Regions from separate parts of the Blautia sp. 2227st1_G12_2227SCRN_220401 genome, predicted to be linked through region 3. Evidence: predicted binding sites of a transcription regulator. Region 3 holds the regulator's gene; each other region holds the start of a gene.
The links. The regulator Rex, encoded in region 3, represses fermentation and respiration genes when NADH is low (regulators of the CRP and FNR family bind a similar motif). The targets are predictions, from matches to a motif close to ATTGTTAANTANTTAACAAT.

Region 1: a site for Rex is predicted at 944-963, ahead of ABCM67_RS03110 (CoB--CoM heterodisulfide reductase iron-sulfur subunit B family protein). Genes of this name have one in related genera too.
Region 2: a site for Rex is predicted at 1,325-1,344, ahead of ABCM67_RS05445 (cobalt transporter). Genes of this name have one in related genera too.

The regions. Positions count from the first base shown of each region.
Region 1 is NZ_JBCLNI010000004.1:71,784-74,055, reverse strand. Features, by position in the region: gene ABCM67_RS03115 (4Fe-4S dicluster domain-containing protein) at 1-90, opposite strand, end outside; gene ABCM67_RS03110 (CoB--CoM heterodisulfide reductase iron-sulfur subunit B family protein) at 87-881, opposite strand; gene ABCM67_RS03105 (L,D-transpeptidase family protein) at 1,257-2,272, opposite strand, start outside.
Region 2 is NZ_JBCLNI010000007.1:124,012-126,283, forward strand. Features, by position in the region: gene ABCM67_RS05435 (methylenetetrahydrofolate reductase) at 1-624, opposite strand, end outside; gene ABCM67_RS05440 (CooT family nickel-binding protein) at 648-830, opposite strand; gene ABCM67_RS05445 (cobalt transporter) at 895-1,287, opposite strand; gene ABCM67_RS05450 (aldo/keto reductase) at 1,634-2,272, shown strand, end outside.
Region 3 is NZ_JBCLNI010000024.1:9,125-11,396, reverse strand. Features, by position in the region: gene ABCM67_RS12090 (ABC-F family ATP-binding cassette domain-containing protein) at 1-390, opposite strand, end outside; gene ABCM67_RS12085 (redox-sensing transcriptional repressor Rex) at 605-1,252, shown strand; gene ABCM67_RS12080 (NAD(P)H-hydrate dehydratase) at 1,314-2,272, shown strand, end outside.

The DNA.
Region 1 (2,272 bases), on a different contig from region 3:
TGCGGAACATTTGCCGCATTTCATGCATTTTAAAGGATTGGTTCCACTGATCTCCTTTATTTTTTCCGCAGCAGAATGGTTATCTCTCATTTTGCCACCTCCTCTTTGACGCCAAGGGCTTCTGCCAGAAGCTCTGTAAAATAGTAAACCGGCAGTCTGTTTCCGGCATTTTTATTCAGATTATATTTGCACAGTGGACAAGCAGTGATCAGCATATCTGCGCCAAATCCGGCTGCGCTTTCTTCAATCTTTTCACACATATTCTGTGACATTTCTTTTTCTTTCAAGGATATATATCCTCCACAGCATTCATTTCTGTAAGGATAGATCACAGGCTCAGCGCCAAGGGCACGGATAAAATCCTCCATGATCCTTGGATTTTCCGGATCATCAAATGCCATGATCTTTCCAGGTCTCAGAAGCAGACATCCGTAATAGGCTCCGATCTTCTTTCCGGTAAAAGGATTTACTACTTTTTCTTTCAGTTTATCAAAACCGACTCTGTCCCGGAGAACCTCCAGATAATGGAGAACGGTTGTCTCTCCTTCATAGGGAGCTTCCAACTGCATATAATTGTTGGCTCTGGTCCGGATATCTTCCACATTTTTCATATCATCATTGACACGCTTGATCACATGATGACAGGCTGAACAGATCGTCACCAGATCCTGGCCTTTTTCTTTTGCCTGGTTTAACGCACGGACGGAAGAAAGCTTTGTGGCGATCTCGTCTGTGCCAAGCGGATAAACACCACCACAACACTGCCAGTCCTCGATCTCCTCAAGCTCAAACCCAAGGGCTGTGGCACTGGCTCTGGCATACTCATCCAGATCTTTGGCCTTTGTTCTCAGGGTGCAACCCGGATAATAACTGTACTTCATACCTTTCATTATCCTTTCTTAGTCTAAAATCTGACGTTTATAGTAGATATTCTTGTTCATATATTGTCTTTTTTTTAACGATACATGAATAAAAAAATGAAATCTCAACTAACACTTATTTGAGTTTTTTTATCAATTTGCACCCAAATAAAAGAGAAAAACACTCTTCCTCCGCAATTAAGAAGTGTATTAGCTCGATTTCCGAAATCATCATATCACGTTATTTCTGTTTCGACAAGGCTTTTTCGATATTTTTTTGTGTTTTTTTTAACGTACTTTTGAAAAACCTTATCATTTACGATCCTGCTTCCATGATAATTTTCATTTTCGGGCATAAAAAAAGCTCCGGATCTCTCCGAAGCTTTTTTGCTCCTATCAGTAAATAATGATCGGATAACCTGCATCAATGGTGTTATAGATCAGTGCTGCCTGATCCTTAGGCAGATTGATGCAGCCGTGGCTTCCGTTGGTTTTATAACGGTTCCCGCCAAAGGATGACTGCCAGGATGCATCATGAAGTCCCTGCCCGTAGACAAAAGGCATCCAGTAATTAACCTTTACGTTGTATCCATACTCAGAGCTTGACAGATTATAGGGACTTGCTTTGTATGCGATCGGCCATGCACCACGATATGTTTCACGCCCCTTCACCGGCTTACCACTGACAATATCTGTTTCCGTCACAAGGCTTCCGTCCTTATACAGCCACAAATGCTGTGCATCCAGACTGACCTCTATGTAACTGCCTGCCAGATCGTCTGTTCCGTTTCTCTGGTATCCTTTTTTGCTGTAAACAGGCTCTCTTGTTACAGCAGTACCACTTTTCAGGTCTTCCAGAAGCTGCGCATATTCTCCGTCCTGATCGATCCGGTATCCGTACTCATTTCCCTCAATGGTCACATCCGTTCCCGCAGATGTATGAAAGGTGCGGGGAACATAAATGGTATTGTATTTGTTGGCAAGCTCACTGATGTAGGCTTTAATGGCTTCTTCATCTAAAGTCAGCGTCTCCCCCTCAGCCTTCAGCCAGGATGTGATCGTATCGGAATCCAGAACAGCCGTTTCACTTCCGAATGTATAAGTTACTGTACTGCTGCGGTATTTCTTCAGCTGGCTGTTCAGGTCTGTAATCTTATTTTTCATATCCTCTGTTACAGTGACCGTCGGGCTTACATACACATGCTTGTTGATCGGTACTGTGATGGTATCCCCAAGCAGAGCCGTATCAAATGCTGCGTTCAGATTTGTGTCCACGGTAGTCTCCAGCTTATCCGGATCGATTTCCGTCCCCTGTACCTGTTTCACAAGGGTGAATTCTTTTTTCTCCTTATCGTACTGAATGGCTGCATCAACAGAAGCTTTTCTTTCTTCCGTACCGAAATTTGAAAGAT
Region 2 (2,272 bases), on a different contig from region 3:
ATCCAAAATCGGCATTACGCCAACATCTACAGGCATTGTCACTCCAGCCTCGCGGATAGCGTCCAACCAGTATTTAAACTGTTCCATATCCCAGCAGAGCTGAGTCATGATATAATCAGCACCATTGTCCTGTTTCTGTCTCAAAACAGCAATGTCAGCATCCAAGCTTCTGCATGCGATATGGCCTTCCGGTGAACCGGCTACTGCAATCTCAAACTTATCGCCAAATTCATCACGGACAAATTTAACAAGGTCTGTCGCATAATTGAAGTCTCCGCAGGTCGTTGTCTCACCAAGCGGAATATCTCCGCGAAGTGCCAACATATGGTCAACGCCATCTGACAGATACCGTTCCAACTGCTGTCTGATTCCTTCTTTTGTGTTCTTGATCACTGTGAAGTGTGTTACAGGAATAGTTCCTGCGTTCCTGATCATCTGGCATACTTCCCTGTTGGCTCCGACATTTCCGCCGCCGGCACCGTATGTACAGGAAATATACTCCGGTCTATACTTCATGAGATGTTCAATGGTTCCCGGCAGGTTTGCCATACCTTTTTCTGTCTTTGGCGGAAAAAGTTCAAAGGAAAGCAGCATTTTTTCTCTCATTGCTTCAGATAATTTCATTGATCGTCCTCCACGTATTTGTATCAGTCACACTGCAGTTTCACGATGCTGTTTGCAAGATCCACCATAAGGATACTGCCTTCTACCACGCGCTCATCTCCCATGATATCACGAAGGATCAATTTATTTCCGTCTACATCGATCCGGCTTACATTCTTAAAAATTACAGAATTATCTTCTTCCTTATATACTGTTGCAAGACACATAATCATTCCTCCAAATAAGTGGCGTCATTTAACCACTATGCTGTCAAAACTATTCTGTCAGTTTTTATTTCAACTCTTCCTTAACAAGTGTAAGGGCAAGTCCAAGCCTCATATTACCTTTCTGAAAATCTGCTACTGCCTCTTTGATCGTCTTAGCAGCTGCATCCATGTTAAGCTTCTTAAGATTGTCAGCCATCTGATCAAGTTCTGCAGCATGATGCTCGTTATGCTGCAGCATATAGGTAAGAAGTGCTACAGTCTCATTCTTGCAGTCACCATTCTCACAGGAACCGCAGTGCCCATCACCGTGTGTATGACAATGGCTGTCTCCTTCCGCATGGCTATGTGTATGGCTGTGAGTCACACCATCCTCATGGGTGTGCTCATGTGTATGTTCATGGCTATCTGCATGTCCATGCTGAACAAGATTGCCATTCTCATCTTTGATTAAATGCATAAATACCCCTTTCCTGTATCCGCCGGGCGGACACTCTCATGACAAGAATTTATCAATTAAATTTATTATACATCTTTTCACTGTTATTATCAAGAAAATAATTATAAAATATAGCCAAAATTATATGCTGTTTTTCCTATTTTTCCAAAAACTTTGACAGTAAATTAACTCGATTGTTTCATTTTTAACGAAGTTAGTCTCTTCAAACCACAACTCATTACCCAGTCTGCGCGTCTGTCCAACTCTAAGCTTTATCACTTTTGTAATATAATTGATGTGATTCTTTCATATTTTTGTGCTATAATAGCAAAAGCATGGAAAGCAGAACATACAAGGAGGAATTATTTTGAAAGAAACTGTTTTTCTGAACAACGACAGAGAAATGCCTCTTCTGGGGCTTGGCGTATACAAGTTGCCCGATGACGTACAGGCCGAAGCAGCAGTCACTTCTGCTATTTCCGCCGGCTACCGCATGATCGATACCGCTTCTGTTTATAAAAATGAAGAAAGCGTTGGACGTGCCATTGCCAAATGCGGAGTTCCCAGAAAGGATCTTTTCATCACCAGCAAGATCTGGAACAATGCGCAGCGTCTCGGCGATGTCCAGGGAGCTTTTTCCCGTAGCCTCGACCGTCTGAAAGTCAGTTATGTAGATCTCTATCTGATACACTGGCCGGTTCCCGGCTGCTACCTGAGCACCTGGAAAGAGCTGGAATCCATTCTGGAGTCCGGACGTGCTTTAAGTATCGGTGTCAGTAATTTTGATATCCGGCATCTGGAAGAGCTTCGTAAGATATCCGGGATCATTCCTGCTGTAAACCAGATCGAGTGCCATCCTTTGTGTTATCCTGCTGAACTGATCGAATACTGCAAGGCTTTCGGTATTCAGGTACAGGCTTATGCTCCTCTGGCAAGAGGTGCATATTTTGACAATGATGTAATGTGTGTTCTGGGGACCAAATATGCCAGGACACCTGCACAGATC
Region 3 (2,272 bases):
CTCAAACTGATGGGTCAGGCGGGTATAGGTTTCCATCAGACGGTTCAGCTCATCACCGGTCACCGTGTTCATTTCCTGTTCCATGTTGCGGATACGGCGTTCCATATCGATGATGTGCTGCTTGGTGGTAAGAAGCTCCTCGTAGATGGTATGATGTCCGTGGATATCCTGGTACTGGGCAAGATAGCCGATATTTTTATCCCGGGCAAGCACCACGGTACCGGAATCAGCAGAAAGCTCCTGCATGATGATACGCAGCAGTGTGGTCTTTCCTGCACCGTTGCATCCGATCAGAGCAGCCTTTTCACGGTCTTCAATGTGAAAGGATGCATCATTTAAAATTACTTTTTCGCCAAAGGCCTTGCATATATTCTGACATGATAAAATCATAAAAACTGTCCTCCTGTATAAAGAATCACCCCTGTTTATGTCTGAACAGGGAAAAATCCTCCACCTATTATAACGGAAACTGCCGGGATTTCAAAGAAAAAATCAATTATTAGAAAAAATAAAAAGAAATTTGTACAGAATAGACAACTTTAATTGACAGGAAAATGTCAATTCGTTATAATTAACCTAGTGTAAGGTAAGGAGGAAAACTATCGTGGAGACAAAACAAATCTCGAAAGCGGTGATTAAGCGTCTGCCACGCTATTACCGCTACTTAGGAGAGCTGATGGAAGACAATGTAGAACGTATTTCTTCCAATGAGTTAAGTAAGAAGATGCATACCACAGCTTCTCAGATCCGTCAGGATCTTAATAATTTCGGCGGTTTTGGGCAGCAGGGGTATGGCTATAATGTACATTATCTTTATACAGAGATTGGTAAGATCCTGGGACTGGATACCGTTCATCCGATGATCATTCTGGGTGCTGGTAATCTGGGACAGGCACTTGCCAATTATGTGGATTTTGAGAAGCGTGGCTTCAGGCTGGTTGGTATCTTTGACGTAAATCCTGTGCTTGAGGGCATCGCAGTCCGTGGACTTGAGATCCAGATGCTCAGTGAGCTTCCGTTTTTCCTGAGAGAGAATAACGTGGAGATCGCGATCCTGACACTTCCCAAGAATAAAGCCAAGGAAATGGCAGATATCCTGGTGGAGAACGGGATCAAGGCAATCTGGAATTTTGCACATCTCGATCTTGAGACACCGGATGATGTGATCGTAGAGAACGTTCATCTTTCCGAGAGTCTGATGACACTGTCTTATAATCTCAGCAAATACAGGCAGGAACATGTGGATAAGTAAGAATTGTTAAGCTGCCGGAAACGGCAGCTTTCTCTATGACAGAGGGGAGGCAGAAGACAGAATGAAGAAGCTTGTTACCTGCAAAGAAATGAAGGATCTGGACTCCACAACGATCCGTGAGATCGGAGTTCCCTCCGAGGTTCTGATGGAGCGGGCGGCACTGAAGGTGGTAGAGGAAACAGAAAAGTATCTCCAGAAGGACGAAAGGATCCTGGTAGTCTGCGGAAGCGGAAATAATGGCGGTGACGGTATCGCTGTTGCCAGATTGTTCCATCTGAAGGGAATCCGGGTAGAGTTTTATATGGTCGGAAACAAAGATAAAATGACCAGAGAGACAGCTCTTCAGTATAAGATCGCTTCCGGTTATCGTGTCCCGGAGGTGAATAACCCGCAGTGGAGTGAATATACTACTATAGTAGATGCCGTGTTTGGGGTAGGCCTGACGCGTCCGATCGAGGGGCATTATGCTGATATCATCCATGAGATGAACAGTGCGAGGGCCAAAAAGATCGCAGTTGACATCCCGTCAGGAGTGAACGGAGATACTGGCCTGGAAATGGGAATTGCCTTCAGCGCCGATCTGACTGTCACATTTGCCTACCGGAAAAGAGGTCTTTGCTTTTATCCGGGAAGACTGTATGCAGGAAGGATCGTTACCGCCGATATCGGGATCTATGAGCAGGAAGCTGTGACTGCATCTGCCGCCTGTCTGGAAAATAAAGATCTGAAGCTGTTTCCGGAACGTGATCCCGGCGGAAACAAGGGTACCTTCGGAAAAGTGCTCTTTGTGACCGGAAGTGAGGGAATGTGTGGAGCCGCTTATTTAAGCGCCAGTGCAGCACTTCGTGCCGGTGCGGGAATGGTAAAGATCCAGACTGTGGAAGCCAACAGGATCCCACTGCAGATACTCCTTCCGGAGGCTATGGTCTGCAGCCGCTTTGATCAGGAATCCAATGAACAGCTTCTATCCTGGTGTGATGTGATCGTGATCGGACCGGGACTTGGAACATCAGTGGCCAG